DNA from 2 places in the Eubacterium album genome. Region 2 is predicted to be linked to the other one. Evidence: a T-box and tRNA genes for the amino acid it is inferred to sense, from the RefSeq annotation. Region 2 holds a T-box; the other holds one or more tRNA genes.
What was found. A T-box is a leader RNA that pairs with one kind of tRNA and senses whether it is charged. The one in region 2 lies ahead of N5B56_RS08045 (valine--tRNA ligase), so its partner is inferred to be a tRNA-Val.
Positions count from the first base shown of each region.

Region 1: it has a tRNA-Val gene. The T-box ahead of N5B56_RS08045 (valine--tRNA ligase) is inferred to sense a tRNA for this amino acid. The anticodon was not compared.

Region 1 covers NZ_JAODBU010000007.1:255,893-265,916, reverse strand. The annotation lists gene rlmB (23S rRNA (guanosine(2251)-2'-O)-methyltransferase RlmB) at 6-746, opposite strand; gene N5B56_RS08770 (Mini-ribonuclease 3) at 771-1,223, opposite strand; gene cysS (cysteine--tRNA ligase) at 1,208-2,614, opposite strand; gene cysE (serine O-acetyltransferase) at 2,619-3,272, opposite strand; gene N5B56_RS08755 (GNAT family N-acetyltransferase) at 3,365-4,366, opposite strand; gene N5B56_RS08750 (DUF2156 domain-containing protein) at 4,414-5,325, opposite strand; gene ispF (2-C-methyl-D-erythritol 2,4-cyclodiphosphate synthase) at 5,329-5,796, opposite strand; tRNA gene N5B56_RS08740 (tRNA-Met) at 6,071-6,144, opposite strand; tRNA gene N5B56_RS08735 (tRNA-Val) at 6,152-6,224, opposite strand; gene N5B56_RS08730 (DUF4340 domain-containing protein) at 6,563-7,219, opposite strand; gene N5B56_RS08725 (Gldg family protein) at 7,219-9,387, opposite strand; gene N5B56_RS08720 (ABC transporter ATP-binding protein) at 9,387-10,024, opposite strand, start outside.
Region 2 covers NZ_JAODBU010000007.1:86,671-96,694, forward strand. The annotation lists gene N5B56_RS08020 (citrate/2-methylcitrate synthase) at 1-358, opposite strand, end outside; gene N5B56_RS08025 (replication-associated recombination protein A) at 852-2,168, shown strand; gene N5B56_RS08030 (DUF5717 family protein) at 2,196-5,738, shown strand; gene N5B56_RS08035 (DUF5716 family protein) at 5,754-6,989, shown strand; gene N5B56_RS08040 (tetratricopeptide repeat protein) at 6,986-7,765, shown strand; T-box leader at 7,837-8,044, shown strand; gene N5B56_RS08045 (valine--tRNA ligase) at 8,162-10,024, shown strand, end outside.

The DNA of each region.
Region 1 (10,024 bases), 170 kb from region 2:
ATATATTATAGCATTCTCTGTCTTACAATTTCATATGCTAAAACACCTGTAGCAACGCTAGCATTAAGGGAATCTATATCTCCAAACATAGGCACTGAAGCAATAAAGTCGCATTTTTCTTTTACAAGTCTACTTACTCCTTCTCCCTCATTTCCTATAACAAGACCTATAGGTCCTTTCAAATCAAGGTCATACATTCTTGTTCCACCCATGTCAGCGCATACAAACCATAATCCTTGGTCTTTAAGTTTTTCAATTGTTTTTGCTATATTAGTAACCTTTGCTACAGGAGTATAGTTTATTGCACCTGCTGAAGCCTTTGCAACTGTTGCTGTTAACCCTGCTGCTCTGTGTTTTGATATAATAACTCCATGTGCACCTGCTAAATTAGCAGTTCTTATTATTGCCCCTAAATTATGTGGGTCTTCAATATTGTCTAAAACTATAATGAAAGGCTGTTCATCTTTTTCTCTTGCCCTTTCAAGAATATCATCAACTGTAGCATAATCATATGCAGCTACATACGCTATTACTCCCTGATGTTTTCCTGTTTCAGACATTTGATCCAGACGTTCTTTTTTAACATAATTTATAATTGTATCTTTTTTCTTAGCTTCTCTGATAATTGTGTTCATCGAGCCTTCCTGACAATGCTCTAATACAAACAATTTATCGATTGTTTTTCCCGCACGGAACGCCTCAATTACAGCATTACGTCCTTCTAAAGTCAACTCGCTATATCTCATTCTATTTCCTCTTAATCTTAAAGCTTATTCCTTATCCTCTTTAATATTGTTTAATCCTTTTTTTATAAGTTCCATCATTCTTTCAGACTGCTCAGTCAAATATAAATATCCCATTACAGCCTCAAAACCTGTTGCTCTTCTGTAATCACCCATTGATGCATTCTTTGCCCTTGTTATAGCTTTAGCATTTCTTCCACGCTTATAAACACGAGCCTCATCTTCAGTCAAATCTTCATAAAGACTAAGTATCATATCTGATTGGGTTTTAGCTTTTACTAAATCTGCAGCTGCTTTATGAATTTTGTTAACCTGCCTGTTTGCTTCATCAACTATCATTGTTCTGATTACAATTTCATAAATTCCATCCCCAATGTAAGCCAATGTCAAAGGTGAATAATCAACAATATTAATTTCTTTTAATCCCATGGATTCTTTTATACTTTTAAAAATGTCGTTATTATTTACGCTTTTGTCCATGTTGTTCCTTCTCTTGTATCTTTCAAAACAATTCCTTTAGCTGCGAGTTCTTCTCTTATAGCATCTGCTGTTGCAAAATCTTTTGCCTTCTTAGCTTCAGCTCGTTTTAAAATCCTTTCTTTAATATACTGTTCCATTTCAGAATCTACGTCTGAACTTTCCTGTGTATTTTCATTTTCCAATAAATCCAAAGATAATACTTTATCAAAATCTTCAATAATGTATCTCTTTGTTGCATCATTTACATCATCTTTTAATAAGTCATAAATTAAAGTAATACCTGATGCTGTATTTAAATCGTTTCCAACTATTTCTATAAATTTCTTTTTATATTCAGCTGCCTTTGCCTCATTAACAGTTCCTTCTTTGTCTAATTTAGCAATTCTATTCTTTAATTTCTTATATCCTGCAGCAACTGAATCTAATACTTCATACGAAAATTGCAATGGTTTTCTGTAATGAGACTGTAAGCAAAACATTCTGTACACAAGTGGATTATATCCTTTTTTCTCTAAAAGAGATACTGTAAGAAAATCACCTTTTGATTTACTCATTTTACCTTGCTTATCATTTAAATGATGAACATGGAACCAGTAATTACACCATTTATGTCCAATATATGCTTCACTCTGTGCAATTTCGTTCGTATGATGAGGGAAAATGTTATCAATTCCTCCGCAATGCAAATCTAAATTTTCACCTAAATGCTTCATACTTATGCATGAGCATTCAATATGCCATCCCGGATATCCTACTCCCCATGGGCTATCCCATTTTAATTCCTGATCGTCAAACTTTGACTTGGTAAACCACAATACAAAATCAGTCTTGTTTCTTTTATTTTCATCAACATCAACATCATCTCTTACACCAACCATCAAGTCATCTTCATTATGGCTTGACAAAGTATAGTATTTGTCCAATTTTGATGTATCAAAGTATACATTTCCACCTGCGATATATGCATATCCTTTTTCTAACAATCCGGAAATCATTTTAATAAATTCATCTATACAATTTGTTGCCGGTTCAACTACATCAGGTCTTTTGATGTTTAATTTATTACAATCGCTAAAGAAAGCATCTGTATAAAACTTTGCAATTTCAAGAACTGTCTTATGTTCTCTTTTTGCTCCTTTAAGCATCTTATCCTCACCTGTGTCGGCATCACTTGACAAATGACCTACATCAGTAATGTTCATGACTCTTTTTACATTATATCCTTCGTATCTTAATTCTTTTTCAAGAACATCTTCCATTATGTAACTTCTTAAGTTTCCAATATGTGCATAATGATAAACTGTAGGCCCACATGTATACATTCCTACCTGTTTTTCGTCTATCGGTTTAAATATTTCTTTTTTCTTCGTCAGCGTATTGTATATTTGCATCTTATTACTCCTTAATATGATTTGCTAGTTTCATCATTATTTCTTTTAATTCGAGATTTTCTTTTTTAAGTTGTTTTATTTCCAACTGAACAGGATTTGGCATATTAACCTGATCCAAATCGAGCCTTGGCATTCTTACATTATCCTGTTTTACAATTTCACCCGGTACACCTACAACTACTGAATTCGGAGGCACTTCTTCTAAAACAACAGAACCTGCTCCAATTTTAGAATTTTCTCCAATTGTAAATGAGCCTAATACTTTAGCTCCCGCTCCAACCATTACATTATCCTGCAAAGTTGGATGTCTTTTACCTTTTTCCTTTCCTGAACCACCTAATGTAACACCCTGATACAAAGTTACGTTATCTCCTATTATTGTTGTCTCACCAATAACAACTCCATGACCATGGTCAATAAATAATCCTTTACCAATCTGTGCTGCAGGATGAATTTCTATTCCAGTCTTTCTTGCAGCTCTTTGTGATATCATTCTTGCACGAAATACGTGTCCTTTTTCATATAACTTATGAGCTTTTCTATATTTATATATTGCCCAAAAACTTGGGTATAACAATGCTTCTAAATTTGTTTTAATTGCAGGGTCTCTATCCTTAATTACTTCCACCTGCTCTTTATAATATTGAATGAATCCCATTTTAAATCCCTCTTTTTACTTCCTTCTATAAATATCAATAACCTATATCCATAGATATCAACATAGATTATACACACTTGTAATGATAATTTCTATACATAATCATTAATAAAAAATCCGTGCTTCATACAGACTTCAGGCAATCCATCAATTAATTTATAACCAAATACATGTTGTGTCAACTGTCCAATTGTAACATGAAACTCTGCTTCTTCAGTTGTTGGCTCCATTTTTATATTTGTATGCTCATAGGAAATTTTAAATCTTCCATTATTTCCCGGAAGGACTGAATCCTCAATTTCTATCACAAACTGTCCTACTCCTCTCATTCCTATAAGTCTTAGTGTTTTTCTTAAATTTATAATTCTTGCCATGGCATATGGCTTTTTTTCATTTAGCAACCATGTCATACTTTGTGTTTCATTGTCAAGAACTTCCTCAATTGCTTCATCATCTACAACTATTCGATATCCTACAACAACCTTATTCTCAACATAAATTTCGATTCTGCCATCCTCAACTTCTAATAAATCATTCATTTTTTTAAAATAATCTCTATTTTTAGTCAAAGACACATCATACCTTTCTTCCATTGCCGACTCAGCAAAAATTGCTAATCTTGGGAAATCAGAAGGCTCTGCCTTTCTAAGAATAAGTGAATGGCTAGGTTTTTTCCTTGCTTCTTCCTTTTTCTGTAGTTCTTTATCCATTACATACTCAAAGCCAAGTTTTCTATAAATCATGGCGTTTGTCTCATCTGATGGAATCAAATATGTGAATGCCTCCATATCTTCATACATATCACTAAGAATATACTTGAATATTGATTTCATTACACCTTTTCTTCTGTATTTTTCTAATGTTGATACACCGTATATATAAAATACATTAGTTTTAAGCTTACCTGTTGTTACAGTCTTTGGTATCAAATGTACTGCACCAATAATTTCTCCGTCCTCTTCATCAACTGCAACAAAATTATTCTTAAGACAATTATTCATATAGTAATCCGTATATTCCTTACTATCTTGAAAGCATTGTTCATAAATACTTCGGATATTCAGTTTTTCGTTTTTTTCTAAATATCTAATCATGTTCCATCTCCTGATATTCAAACAATTTCTAATCGAACAATTAGAAACTATTTTTGAATTATTGTATATTTTTCAACCATATATATTGGATTATATGACAATTTTGACTTTCTTAGTCCTTCTAATCCCATATCGTCTTCTCTGTTTTCTTTTGCTGCATTTGGAAATGCTACTTTTAAGAACTCGCTACATATAAAAGTATATAAACCACGAATGTTTGGATTAGCTTTTTCCACAGGAATATAAACCATATCTTCCTGTTTGTAGTAATTTCCAATAGTAAACGCTTCTAATTTATCATCTATATAAACTGAGCCAATTTTATAATCAAATACATTTTCATGTTCTAAAAGATATTTGATTCCAATTGCTTCAAAATCTATAAATTCTTTTTCTTCTGTATGCTCTTTATGCTGTTTCCAATTTTCCAAATAATCCATTATCTCATCATGATGCGTACTATCTAACAGTTTAAATTCATATCTTCCTTCATATTCCCTACAAAATGCATTGTAATGATTCTTTTTTTTATGATATTTTCTACCACTTAATGTCTGTAATTTTTGAGCATCATATACATAATCATAATAAGTTCTATCAGGAATTACAGTATACTTATCTTCCGGCAAATTAAGAATATCAACTGCTTCTTTATCAACTACATACATAACAAGCTTCTTATTTAAAACTTCATTAAAGTATTTTTGAGTATCATAAAAGCACTCTTTTAAATCTTCGTTCCTGCAACATGGAACTGAAGAATAATATTTATTATCTTCGCTTTTTGCTACCCACATCACACCTTTTTCATTACAAAAATATTGTGTTGGATAACAATCAGTCCACATATATAAATCCAACAAATTACTGTCTGCCGTCTCTGGCCTTCTCATTAAATAATATTTCTGTAACTTATTGTAATCTTCAATTCTAATATCTTTTAATTCTACATCCTTCATAACTTAATTAAGCAGTGCAATCGCCTGAGATGAAATTCCCAAGCCTTCTCCTGTAAATCCTAATCCTTCCTCTGTCGTTGCTTTAATACAAACCTGATTTTCGTTTATATTTAAAGCTTTCGCTACGTTTTTTACCATCTGTTCTCTATATGGAGCAAGTTTTGGTTTTTGTGCAATAATTGTTGCATCAATATTTCCAATTGTATAATTGTTATCTTTTAACAATTTTCCTACGTGTTCTAATAATATAATACTCGATATATCTTTATATTGTTCATCATTGTCAGGAAAATGTTTTCCGATATCTCCAAGTGCAGCTGCACCAAGAAGTGCGTCCATAATAGCATGAACAACAACATCAGCATCTGAGTGACCAATCAATCCATATTCATACGGAATTGTAACTCCACCCAAAATTAATTTTCTCTCTTTTCCTAATCTATGAACATCATATCCCATTCCAATTCTCATAATCTATTTCCTTTAATAAATACAACAAATTAATTCAAATATATATTATAGCATTTTTCTATATCTCAGTCGATATACGACTTGTTAATTAAAATACTATATTTATACACTCTCTGACACATATTTTTTAGTATAACACTATTCATGTATTTTTATCTACAAAGATTACAAGTTTTGTAACAAATAATCAATGCTCAATTTTTTCTTATAAATTTCATAAACCTTCTAAATAAACGAAAAAAAAGAAGGTTTCCTTAATCAGAACCTTCTTAAGTAGCGAAGGGGGGATTCGAACCCTCGACACCACGGGTATGAACCGTGTGCTCTAGCCAACTGAGCTACTTCGCCATATAAATGGGACCTACAGGGCTCGAACCTGTGACCCCCTGCTTGTAAGGCAGGTGCTCTCCCAGCTGAGCTAAGATCCCGTTGCAATCAAACTGCTTTATTAATATAACCATTTGTGCAACTTTTGTCAACAACTTTTTTCATTTTTTTTAATTTTTTTAACTAGTAGTTTAATTTGTAGTGTAATTCACTCTTACAAGATTGAATTTACCTTTTCTATTCATCATTTTTTATTAATTAACATCAATTAAATTTAACTATCTTTATAATTTCACCCTTGCTTTATCATTATAATACCCAAAAGTTGATTTATATTTAATTATTATAAATCAACTTTTTTTGGATAATCATAAAATTATTTATTTGTTCTGTCTTAGCAGTTCCTTTTTTACATTTTTCAATAGTTTGCTATTTTTTACTAATTTGTTCTCGCTTCAGCCTCATCAGTTATTTCTTCTGTCTGTACTTCTGTGCTCTCTTGTGTCGCAGCTTCTGTTGTTGTCTCAGTTATATCTGATATATTCTTCGAAAATGCCGTTTGAATATCTGAGTCAACCAAATAAATATTATCATTACCTTCAACCATCATATAATATTTACTTGTATCATAAGGATTTTCTTTTCCAATATACAATGTATACGTTGTGTTATCCTCGTCTGTAAGCGCTATTGTATTTGTCTCTGCAATTACATTTCCATTATCATCTATGGTAAATCCATATTGAGATACGTCGTCCTTTTTAGCAATTTTTTCATCTGCAGTTACTGACACAAGTTTTGCAAGCATATCAGTTTCAACTGAATCTTTGCTTATATTTACTGATGCATCGCTTGAATCATGCCATTTTCCATCGCTATCTTTTGTTAATGTAATCGATGTGCCATTTGTTATATAGTTAAAAGCTGTTATTTTTTCATAATCTTTTAACTCAAATGCCGTTATTGCAGTTGCCTCTTTATTTTCATATTCTTTTTCTTCCTGATTTTTATAAAATTTACCAACGCCAAAATAACCAATGATACATACTGCCATCAAAATAACTACTACAACAAATTGTTTTTTCTGTTTATTCATTATCTCTTTCTCCTTCTAGTCCAAATTACGATTCCCGCAACTAAAATAGCTATAGGAAGTACAACTGCAACAATTATTCCTACAAGTCTTGAAACTGATGCTGTAATTGTCAACTGAGAAGCCTGGAGGCTCTTTGAAGGAATTGACAAAGTCTCTACAGAATCATCTGTATTAATATACTCACTTAAAGCATTATTGAACATTTCAAGGTTTGCGTCTGCAACAAGTTCATTCATATTGTCATCTAACATATAAACTGAACTTAACGCCAAAATGTTGGTTTCTGTAGTTGTGCTTTCTCCATTTTCATTTTCGCTTGTTACACTCTTCTTTATTTGTGCTCCTAAATCAAATGTTCCTTCAACATCTCCATCTTCTTTAGTATATTTTTTTGCACTTTTCAAATGTGTTTTTGATACTGCTTTTGATGTTGTTGCTAAAGATGTATATGTTATTGAAGAGTCATCTTTATTTACCTGTTGTAATCCTTTTGCATATGGAGCAATTATATAGTTATCTATTCCTGACGCAAAACTTCCTGAGCCGTTTGCAAATGTAAAGAATGGTCCGTACTGATTTGAGTAGAAATCTGTATCATTTTCAGCTATAACACCTTCAACAACTTTCACTCCAAATGCTTCTAATATCGATTCAAAATTTGGTTTATCTGTCTGTGCGCTCTTGTAAGCCTCACATGCAATAATTGCTTTTCCTCCGGCATTTAAATAATCAATAACTTTCTGTGTCTCATCTTTAGAATAATCCTTTGTAGGTCCTAAAATCATTATCATTTCGCAATCATCAACTGATAAACTGTCCATACTTGCTAATTTTATTTCTTCAACATCACAATTCATTTTAGAAATTGCATCTGAAAACTTCGAGCCCATTCCAATTTCATCATGTCCTGTTATCTGATAAACAACCGGATTCTTATCTGATAACACATATGATATAGCACTGTCTAACTGACCTTCACAGTCATATCCTGTGTAAGATGTGGAGCCTGTAGTGTAATATGAACTTGTATCTGCTTCATAAATGTTATTGTAATCTACAACCTTTGACTTATTTGTCTTTTTATTTACAACAATTAAACTATTTGATGTAGGTGCTGAATCTGTATAATCTGCGTAAAAATAAGGATTTAATTTTGTATCTTTATATTCAACACTTATATGCTTTGAGCTATTTTCGTAATTTTTTAATGTTTTCTTTATTGTATCATCACTGCCATCTTTAGCTGCCATAACATAGATAACAACGTCATCATTTATTTTCTTCAACATTTTCTTTGTATCATCTGTTATTGAATACAACTTAGATGCTGTCATGTCTATGCTTGCCCATGAAGATTTATCTGTAACCTTACCTGCAACAAGATTTACAAATACTGCTACTACGATTGCTACAGCGATAAATCCCGTGCTAAATACACCTGTTGAAATAGTTGCCTTAGATACGTTCCATCTTCTTTTTTGTATTGATTGACAAGTGAGGAATAGGAACAAAACAATAATTGTCAGATAATAAACTACTCCAAAAAGAGAAATTACACCACTCATAAATTCATCTACAGGTGACAACAAATCAAATGCGCCAAGTATTTTTGTAAGTACATTTCCTGAAGATGAAATCATATTTTCTAAGGAGTTCATCATGTAACCCATAAATAAAATTACTATGCTTAAAATGGCCGATATAACCTGGCTTTCCGTTATGGATGAAATAAATACACCTATTGCAATAAATGCACAGCCATATAAAAATAATCCTAATATATTTGTGTATGCCAATCTAAATGACACTTCGCCAAATCTGGATAAAATAAGTGGATATACACACATTATTAAAACAGGTATCAAATATATTGTAACCAACGCCAAAAACTTACCTACAACTGTTTTTCCAACTGAAATAGGAGATGTCAAAATCAGCTGGTCCGTTTTAAGTCTTCGTTCATCTGCAACAATTTTCATTGTAAGAATTGGTATTGTAAATACTAAAATTAGTAATGCATTATATGCAGCATACATTTGTGTATAGCCATATGTAAGATTATAATAGATAAAGAATATACCTGCTATAAATGTTGTAACTGCTATAAACAGGCAGGCAATTACTGAAGTAAAATATGATTTAAGTTCCTTTTCATATATTGCTAGCATTATTTTTCTACCTCCTGCACTTCTTTTTCTTCATTTTTTAAATTATCTGCTAAGTTTTTATCATCCAATTTTTCTGAATTTTTCTTTTTAAACTTAAGACCTTTTTTCTTTGGCTGTGCCTTATATTCAGTCGTAAGTTCAATAAATAAATCTTCAAGAGATTTAGTCTTAAACTTAAGTTCTAATAACGGCATTTTCTTTTCTGCCAATGCGAAGAACAATCCTTCTCTTATATCAATATCACGTGATGTCACTATCTGTGCTTTACATTTTTCATCATCTAAAGTTTCAATTGAATGTTTGCATCCAAATTTATCAAGTATATTTTCTATTTCATTCGCATCACCTTTAATAATAGCCTCAATTCTGTTTTCTCCTGCAAGTTCTTCAATTAATTCTTCTTCCCTACCTGAAGCCACAAGTTTGCCCTGAGAAATAATAAATATATTCTCACATACTTCACTTATTTCAGTCAAAATATGCGAGCTCAAAATTACAGTATGCTCTTTTCCTAAATTTCTAATCAAATCTCTAATTTCTATTATCTGTTTTGGATCAAGACCTACTGTTGGCTCGTCTAAAATAATAAGGTCAGGCATTCCCATAATTGCCTGCGCAATTCCTACTCTTTGCTTAT
Region 2 (10,024 bases):
TTTCTAATCTTTTTGCTGTTGGAAGTTCACCAAATAATAAAAGATATGTAACTTCTTCAAAACCAAAGCGGTTTTCATCTAAAAAACCTTTAACAATATCTTCGATATCTATTCCACGGTAAAAAAGTTTTCCTTCACAAGGAACAGCTTTTCCGTCAATCATATCGTAGGAATGAACATCACCGATTTCGGTAAGACCTGTAAGAACACCTTTACCGTTCTTATCACGAAGACCTCTCTTTACATCGTATAAATTATAGAGAGATTCATCAATACATGAATTATTAATGCATCTGTCCGCATATTTTAATATTTGTGGTGTAATCTGATCAGGTATGTTTTCATTTATGTTATTCATAGTGACCTCCTGTTGTACATAGAAAATCTATGATTGTTATTTAGAGTCTATAGCTACATTAGCATAGACGCCATTAAGTAGAACTTTAACATAATTAAGAAAAGACAACAATAAAACTTAAGAAAAACAAAAAAAGAAAAGTAAAAACTTAATTAAATTAAGCGAAATGCGCGAAAAAAGCACAAATATACTTGATAAGCTTACTATCAGGGCATAATAATCTAAGCCTTAAAGTAAAATTGTGGAATGTGAATAAACATTTATTATGATGTTAGGGCAAACGCCCCAACTTTGATGCCATATTTAAGCAGTAATTGGTAATACTGTTCTAATTCGTAGATAATGTACAAAAAGAAGGTAAAATGTGATAAAATAAAAAACGGATATGCCTTAAAGTACTATTCTAAAGGTATATTGTGTTAAAATAATTTTGATTATTGGGTCAGATAATTCACAAGTGAGTAATTAAAAGTAAAATAAGGAAGTGAAATCAATGGATTTATTTGATTTTATGAGAAATGAAAATATGGAGAAGGATTCTCCATTAGCAAGCAGGCTAAGACCAACAACATTAGACGAAGTAGTTGGACAGGAGCATATTATAGGTAAAGATAAACTTTTATATAGAGCAATTAAAGCAGATAAGTTAAGTTCAATTATTTTTTATGGACCGCCTGGGACTGGGAAAACAACATTGGCAAAAGTAATTGCGAATACAACAAGTGCAGAATTTACTCAGATAAATGCTACTGTTGCAGGCAAGAAAGATATGGAAGAAGTAGTGGAAAAGGCTAAACAGACAATGGGAATGTATGGAAGAAAGACTATATTGTTTGTAGATGAAATTCATCGCTTTAATAAGGGACAGCAGGATTACCTTTTACCATTTGTAGAAGATGGAACGTTAATTCTTATAGGGGCAACCACTGAAAATCCATACTTTGAAGTTAATGGGGCTTTAATTTCACGTTCTATTGTGTTTGAATTAAAGCCGCTTTCGACAGAGAATATAAAACAGCTAATTTTAAGAGCAGTTAATGATAAAGAAAAAGGAATGGGAGCGTTTAATGCGAGAATAGATGATGATGCGGCTGACTTTTTAGCCGAAATTTCAAATGGTGATGCAAGAACAGCATTAAATGCTATTGAATTAGGAATTTTAACTACTGATAAAAGTGAAGATGGAACAATCCACATAACAATGGAAGTTGCAGAACAATGTATTCAGAAAAGAGCCATCCGATATGATAAATCAGGAGACAACCATTATGATACAGTATCTGCATTTATAAAAAGTATGAGAGGCTCAGATCCTGATGCGGCACTTTACTATTTGGCAAAAATGCTTTATGCAGGTGAAAGTGTTGAATTTATAGCAAGACGAATTATGATATCAGCGGCGGAAGATGTGGGAATGGCAGATCCTAATGCATTAACAGTTGCCGTGTCTGCTGCAAATGCCGTCCACCAGATTGGAATGCCTGAAGCAAAGATAATATTGGCAGAGGCAGTGGTATATATGGCTACTGCACCGAAAAGCAACGCTTCTTATATGGGATTAGAGAAGGCGATGAGTGCAGTACAGAATACAAAGATATCAGGAATACCGGTTCACTTAATGGATGCACATTATAAAGGCGCAGCAAAGCTTGGACATGGTGATGGCTACAAATATGCACACGATTATGAAAATCATTATGTTAATCAGCAATATTTGCCGGATGAGCTTGTAAATGAAGTATTTTACAATCCGGGAGATTTAGGATACGAAGTTAAAGTAAAAGAACATTTTAAAAAGATAAAGGGATAGCACTAGAGTGATTAGAAAGGTGATAAATTGAAAGCATTAATAGAAAAATTAGCAATTGGAAATGTAGATTATGAAGTGCCTAAGGCACAGATTTCCCATAATAGCTTTGATATGGTGTTAGCAAAAGGGGAGATAGCCTACGGCTCATTTAACATCCGCTCTGAATCAAATATGAATATAAAAGGAGTGGTATATTCTTCAGATTATCATTTGAAACTAAAAAATGATCAGTTTTTAGGAAAAGACAATACAATCAGATTTGAGGCGAATACTGAACATCTTTATCCGGGAGACGATGTGTCAGGTAAAATAGACATAGTATCAAATGCCGGAGAGTTTTCTGTTAATTTTAATATTCATGTGAAGGAAGAAAATATAGAATCTTCAATGGGCCCAATAAATAATCTTGAGGATTTTACAAAATTAGTTCAGTATTCTCATGAGGAAGCTATTAAATTGTTTATGTCAAGAGAATTTAAACACAACATTATCGGACAGGATGTTTATACAAGAGCCTTGTACAATGAATTGATGAAAAATTATAACAAAGAGATAGCAATGGAAGAATTCCTTGTTAAAAAAGGCCTTAAAGAACCTGTTACAATCAGTATTGTAGATAATGAAAAGACATACGAAGATATAAAGGAATCTTATGCAGACTCTCTTAAAATTACAAAGAGTGGTTGGGGATATGTAGACATAAAAGTTGAAATTAATGGTGAAATACTTCATAACTGCAAAAATGAAATAAATCTGGACAATTTTATTGGAAACACCTGCGAATATGAATATTTGATAAATCCATTCAAATTACACAGGGGCAGTAATTATGCAGAAATTGTGTTAAAGACAGTTAATCAGACCTTAACATATAAAATTCATGTTAACAATCCTACAGAAGATATATCTAAATATATCGAAAATAAAAAGGATATTATTGATGTGATGAGATTATATATGAATTTCCGTACCGGAAAGATAAACTCATTAGATTGGAAAAAGTCAACAGAGGACATTGCAGAGAAAAGATTACATTATAACAATGAAGATATAATGGCATTGTTGATAAAAACTCAACTTACAATATTAGATGGTGAAGAAGAACAGATTACTTCATATCTTATGCAATTGTCAAAATTAGTATCAGTAAGTAAGACAAATAACAAACTTAAGAGTGTTGAAGCATATTGCTATTATTTATATTTGAAAACGATATATAAGCAAAATGCTACTTACACAGAAGAAGTTCGAAAAGAAATAAAGAACTATTATGAAAATGGTTATGATTCATGGAAATTATTGTGGATGTTAATGTACATGGATGACAGATATGACCAAAATCCAAGTCTTAAATATACTTTGGTAAAAGATCAGTTTAATAAAGGATGTACAAGTCCTGTGATGTTGTATGAAGCGGCAAAAATAATTTCAAAGCAACCGGAACTATTAAGGGTTATAAATAAATTTGAATTATTACTTTTGAGATTCATAAATAAATATGATATGTACAATGACAATTTAAATAAGCAGATAGTTACTTTGTTTGAAAAAGAAAAACAATTTGACAAAATAAAATTTGAAATATTGGCTGATTTATATGAAAAGACAGAAGATGTGAAAGTACTGGAAGGAATTTGCCAGATGCTTGTAAGCGGAGACAAAAAGAAACAGTTCTATTTTAAATGGTATGATGCCGGAGTTAAACATGATGTCAAAGTAACAAAACTTTACGAGTATTATATGTACACAATTGATACAACAAAAATGTTTAAATTATATCCACAGATATACAAATACTTTGCGTTTACAACGGAAACGTTAGCCTATAATAAAGCATATTTATATCAGAATATAATTAAATATTTTGACCAGGCAAGTGAGATGTATAAAAAATACAAAGCCGGATTAGAAAAATATGTAGAAGAAGAGATTATTAATAAGCATATTGATAATAATCTTATTGAATTGTACAAAAAAATGCTCACACCACATTTTGTTAACAACAGAATGACAAAATCATTACCTAGTATATTAAATGCATGGAGAATAACTGTTGATAATCCAAATATTACAGAAGTTATAATATACCATAAAGAATTAGACGAACCTCAGCAGGTTCACCTTAATGGAGGAGAGGCTTTTGTTGAAATATATACAGACAACCCTGTAATAATATTTGTGGACAAAGATAGAAACAAATACGTAAATATAGAATATACATGCAGGAAAATTTTAAGAAATGTTAAGATTTCTGAGGTAGATAATGGAAGCATCTACTTAAAGTTAGCAAAGATAGAAAAAAACATAAAAAAATCAGCAAATGTTGATATTTTACAGATGTTAAAGGATATGCTTAATGTTGAAAATATAAGAGGAACATATAGAAAATATCTTTTAAATGAAATTGTTTCTTACTATTATAAGAATTCTTATTTAGATGAGTATGATGATTATGTAATGGAAATGAATATGAACGAGTTAGATAAAGACTCCAGAAATAAAATAATGTCAATACTTATTGCAAATAAGAAATATAAGAGTGTATATCCGTATATATTAGAATATGGTCCGGAAAGATTAAGCGATGAAAGTGTTGAAGAATTTTGTACAGGAATAATTAAAGAAACAGAGTTTGAAGAAGATGCTTTTATACTTGAAATGTGTGTGAAATTATTTAGGATGAATAAGGTTACAAGAGTAATTCTTGCTTATCTTGGAAGATTTTTCCTTGGAACAAACGAAGAAATGTTTATGTTATATGAGGAAATTAATAAAAAGAACATAATTGAAAACACATTGACGGAAAGACTACTTGTTCAGTGCATTTTTGAAGGGGATGTAAGTGAAAGAATTCATGGAATATTTAATAAATATGTACAGAATCCTTCATATGCAACAATTAGAAAAGCGTTTTACACATATGTTTCATATAATTATTTTGTTAAAAATATTCCTTGTCCGGATTCAACATGGGATATAATGCAGCAGGATATTAAGGATGGAACGGAAGTGACAGTTATTTCAAAAATCGGATATTTGTCACATGTGATTGAAAGTGAGCATGTAACACAGGAACAGATTGAAACATCAAAGAAACTGATGAGTCAGTTAGCTAAAAAGAATATTGTATTTGAATTTTATAAGAAGTTTAATAAATGGTTTGCAGTTCCATACAATATAGTGGATAAAACCATAATTGACTATCGTACAAATCCAAAGAATAAAGTATACATTACTTATAAGATAAAATCCATAACAGGCGAAACAAAGGAAAAAACTGAAGAAATGCGTAGTGTTTATTCAGGAATATTTACAAAAGATGTAATTATGTTCTTTGGAGAAGAAATAGAATATTATTTTGAAGAAATATCTGAAACTGATAGTATTGAGACAAAGAAATATACAATGAAAATAAATCAGAAAGATATTTTTAATGATGAAGGAAGATTTGGAATGCTTAACGGCATGATGATTTGCAAAGAACTTCACAGAGACAAGGATGCAAGAGAACTTATGGAAACATATGAACTTCATACGGATGCATCAGAACAGTTATTTAAGTTACTATAGGCAGGAGGAATAACAATGAATAATAAAGCACTTATTCTTGGAATAGATTTTTCAAGTGATTTTTCTCAGTTGGCATTTTTGAATGATGCAGGGGAGCCTGAATCAATTAGCGTTGGACAGGATAAGCATTTTCTTGTACCTACAGTTATGTTTTTTAATGATGAATTAAAAGAATGGTCAGTAGGCGAAGAGGCAATTAACAGAAGCCAGAGAGAAAGTGGAAAAGTTGTTACAAACCTACCGGAAGCATTGTTTTATGATGAGTTAAAAGACCAGAATAGAGCAATGATGAAAGCATATATAGCTTATTTTGTAAAATTAGCGGCAAATTACACAAACGGGCAGATAATTAAAAGCATTGTAATGACAGTAGATAATTTGACAGTGGAAATAATGGAATGCTTTTATGAAACTATAGAAGCTTTAGGATATAAGAAAGAAAATACAAAAATATTAAGCCATTCAGAAAGTTTTATCTACTATGTGTTAAACCAGCATAAAGATGTGTGGGTAAATAATGTTTTAATGTTGGATTTTTCACAGCAGGGGCTTGTTTATAGAAGACTTAGCATAAGACATACAAGAGAAGCACATATAGCAGATGTAGAAACGAAAAAATTAGATGATGTTTTAACATTTGATAATATTAAAACAGATATTGATGAGGCTGACAAAATTCTTGAAGATTTTATGGACGAAGAATTGAATGAACACGTTATTTCAGCAGTATATTTTTCAGGTGAAGGTTTTTATAGTGGAGACTGGAAAAATACACTTAAAAAAACATGCAACAACCGACGTGTATTTAAAGGAAATAACCTGATAGTAAAAGGTGCAGTTTATGGTGCTAAAGAATTGTTTTATATTTCAAATTTTAGTGATTATATCATATCCTGTAAGGGAAGAACTAAGGTAAATGTTTCTATGGAAGTAAACCATCAGGGAAGCGAGAAACAGCTTGTGCTTTCAAAAATAGGAACTAACTGGTACGAAGCAGGTGCTGTTGCAGAATGTATTTTGGATAAACCGACAATAGCAAAATTCACAATACAGTCACCTATTACAAAAGAATCAGAAAACTTTTACATTGATTTACAGGATTTCCCGGCAAGAAAAAATAAGACAGTAAGAATCCAGATAAAATTTGCATATGTAAATGAAAATAAGTTTGCAATAGAGATAAAAGATATCGGGTTTGGAGAATTCTATGAAAGCTCAGGAAAAGTAGTTAGAGAGGAAGTGACAGTATGAGTGACATCACAATGTGCACATTGCACTCAGAAAAACCTTATTATATAACTGAAATTAATAAAAATATATATTCGATAGAAGAATTAAATTATTATCTTTATAATTATCTTTATTTAGTGGATGAAGAATTTTTTAGTGAAAGTCTGATTGATTATATTGAAAATGAATTAAAGCAGACAACAATAGCAACAGGGCTAAGACAGGCATTAAATAAAAATGGTAATCTAGGCGAAATGATTGCATTTGTAATAAAAAATTCAGGATATTACACACAAAAGGAAGCAGATGATTTAGAAAGACATTTAGTAATGCTTAATTCAAAAACATCTGCCGAAAGAATAAAGGCTAAGGCAGACATATTACTTGATAATCATAAATATAATATGGCAATTTCTTTTTATCAGAGCATTATAAATAAGGGAACAAATAGTGAATTATCAGAAACTTTTTATGGAAGTGTTTATAATAATTTAGGAGTTGCCTATACAAGACTGTTTGAGTACGATGAGGCTTTAGTGGCATTTAGAAATGCATATAGATTAAATAGTGCTGCAGAATCATTAGAGTCAATAATATTGTGTGACCTTATGTCAGGTAATGCTACTAATTTGAAAAACGATGTTGAAAAATACAAAGTAAGTGATCAGGTAGTTAACAGACTTAGAACAGAAATCATACAGCTTAAGGCTCATATTCATGTAAATTGGAACGACACAATTGAGAAAGATTATATTAGCCGACGTAAGAGAGAATATATTGTAGAAATAAATAGTTAAGAAATTGTGAAGGTTTAGCTTAGGCAGTTGACAAATAACTTTTTAATTATTATGATAAAAAACAGAAAAAAATAAATGCTATGATGAAGAGGAGTATCTTGTAACTGCTTAACAGAGAGTAGGTTGTTGGTGGAAGACCTATAAGTAAGTGCGAGGGAAGGTAGCTTTGGAGCAGCATCAGTGAACAGTTAAAAACTATCAGTAGCTGATGACGATTCGTCCCCGTTAAGGATATGATAAGTAAAACAAAAGGTGGTACCGCGGATATTCGCCCTTTTAGGAAAATGTCTGTGGATTTAAACATACAAAAGAGACAGCATTTTAAAGCTGTCTTTTTCCGTTCATAAGGATGATAATTTGCAGACTGGATTACAAATTATTTTAAAGGAGTACACAATGAAGGAATTAGAAAAGAACTATAATCCTGCCGATATTGAAGACAGATTATATGAAAAGTGGCAGGAAAAGAAATATTTCCATGCAGAAGTAGACAGAAGTAAGAAACCATTTACTATTGTTATGCCACCTCCAAATATTACTGGACAGCTTCATATGGGACATGCCCTTGACAATACAATGCAGGATATTTTAATTAGATTTAAAAGGATGCAGGGCTATGAAGCCTTATGGCTTCCGGGAACTGACCATGCATCAATTGCAACAGAAGCTAAGATTGTTGAAAATATGCGTGAAGAAGGAATTACAAAGGAAGATTTAGGAAGAGAAAAATTCTTAGACAGAGCATGGCAGTGGAAAGCGCAGTATGGTGGACGTATTGTTTCACAGCTTAAGAAAATCGGTTCATCATGTGACTGGGACAGAGAAAGATTTACAATGGATGAAGGCTGTTCAAAAGCTGTAAAAGAAGTTTTTGTAAATCTTTACAATAAAGGGCAGATTTACAAGGGCGAAAGAATCATCAACTGGTGTCCACACTGCTTAACATCAATTTCAGATGCAGAAGTAGAATATGAAGATCAGGCTGGTAAGTTCTGGCATTTAAGATATCCTTTAACAGACGGTTCAGGATATATTCAGCTTGCTACAACAAGACCTGAAACATTACTTGGTGATACAGCAGTAGCAGTAAACCCAAATGATGACAGATATAAACATTTAGTAGGAAAAACTCTTACACTTCCATTAGTTGGAAGAAAAATTCCTATTGTTGCCGATGACTATGTAGGTATTGACTTTGGTACCGGTGTAGTTAAGATTACACCTGCCCATGACCCTAACGATTTTGAAGTTGGACTTCGTCACAATTTACCTGTTATTAATGTATTAACAGATGATGCAAAGATTGTTGACGATTATCCTAAGTATGCAGGTATGGACAGATATGAAGCAAGAAAGGCAATTGTTGAAGATTTAGACAAAGAAGGCTTCCTTGTTAAGATTGAAGACCATGAGCATAACGTTGGTACATGTTACAGATGTCATACAACTATTGAACCTAGAGTATCAAAACAGTGGTTTGTAAAGATGGACGAACTTGCAAAACCAGCCATTGATGCTGTTAAAAATGGTGACACTAAATTTGTACCGGGATATTTTGATAAAACATATTTCCATTGGCTTGAAAACATCCGTGACTGGTGTATTTCACGTCAGTTATGGTGGGGACATCAGATTCCTGCATTTTATTGTGACGACTGTGGAGAAATGGTTGTAACTAAAGAAGACCATGCTACATGTCCACATTGTGGAAAAGAAATGAGACAGGACCCTGATACACTTGATACATGGTTCTCATCAGCATTATGGCCATTTAGCACACTTGGATGGCCTGATAAAACAGAAGAAATGGATTACTTCTATCCTACAAACACATTGGTAACAGGATATGATATTATTCCTTTCTGGGTAATGAGAATGATGTTCTCAGGACTTGAACATACAGGAAAAGTTCCATTTGATACAGTACTTATTCACGGCCTTGTAAGAGATTCACAGGGACGTAAGATGAGTAAGTCTCTTGGAAACGGAATTGACCCACTTGAAGTAATTGATAAATATGGTGCAGATGCTCTTAGATTTACATTAATTACAGGTAATGCTCCCGGAAATGATATGCGTTTCTATTGGGAAAGAGTAGAGGCAAGCAGAAACTTTGCTAACAAAGTATGGAATGCTTCAAGATTTATTATGATGAACATGCCTGAAGAAGGTATTGATTTAAATAAGAAACCTGAACAGCTTACAGATGCTGATAAGTGGATTTTATCTAAGTTAAATACATTAGTAAAAGACGTAACA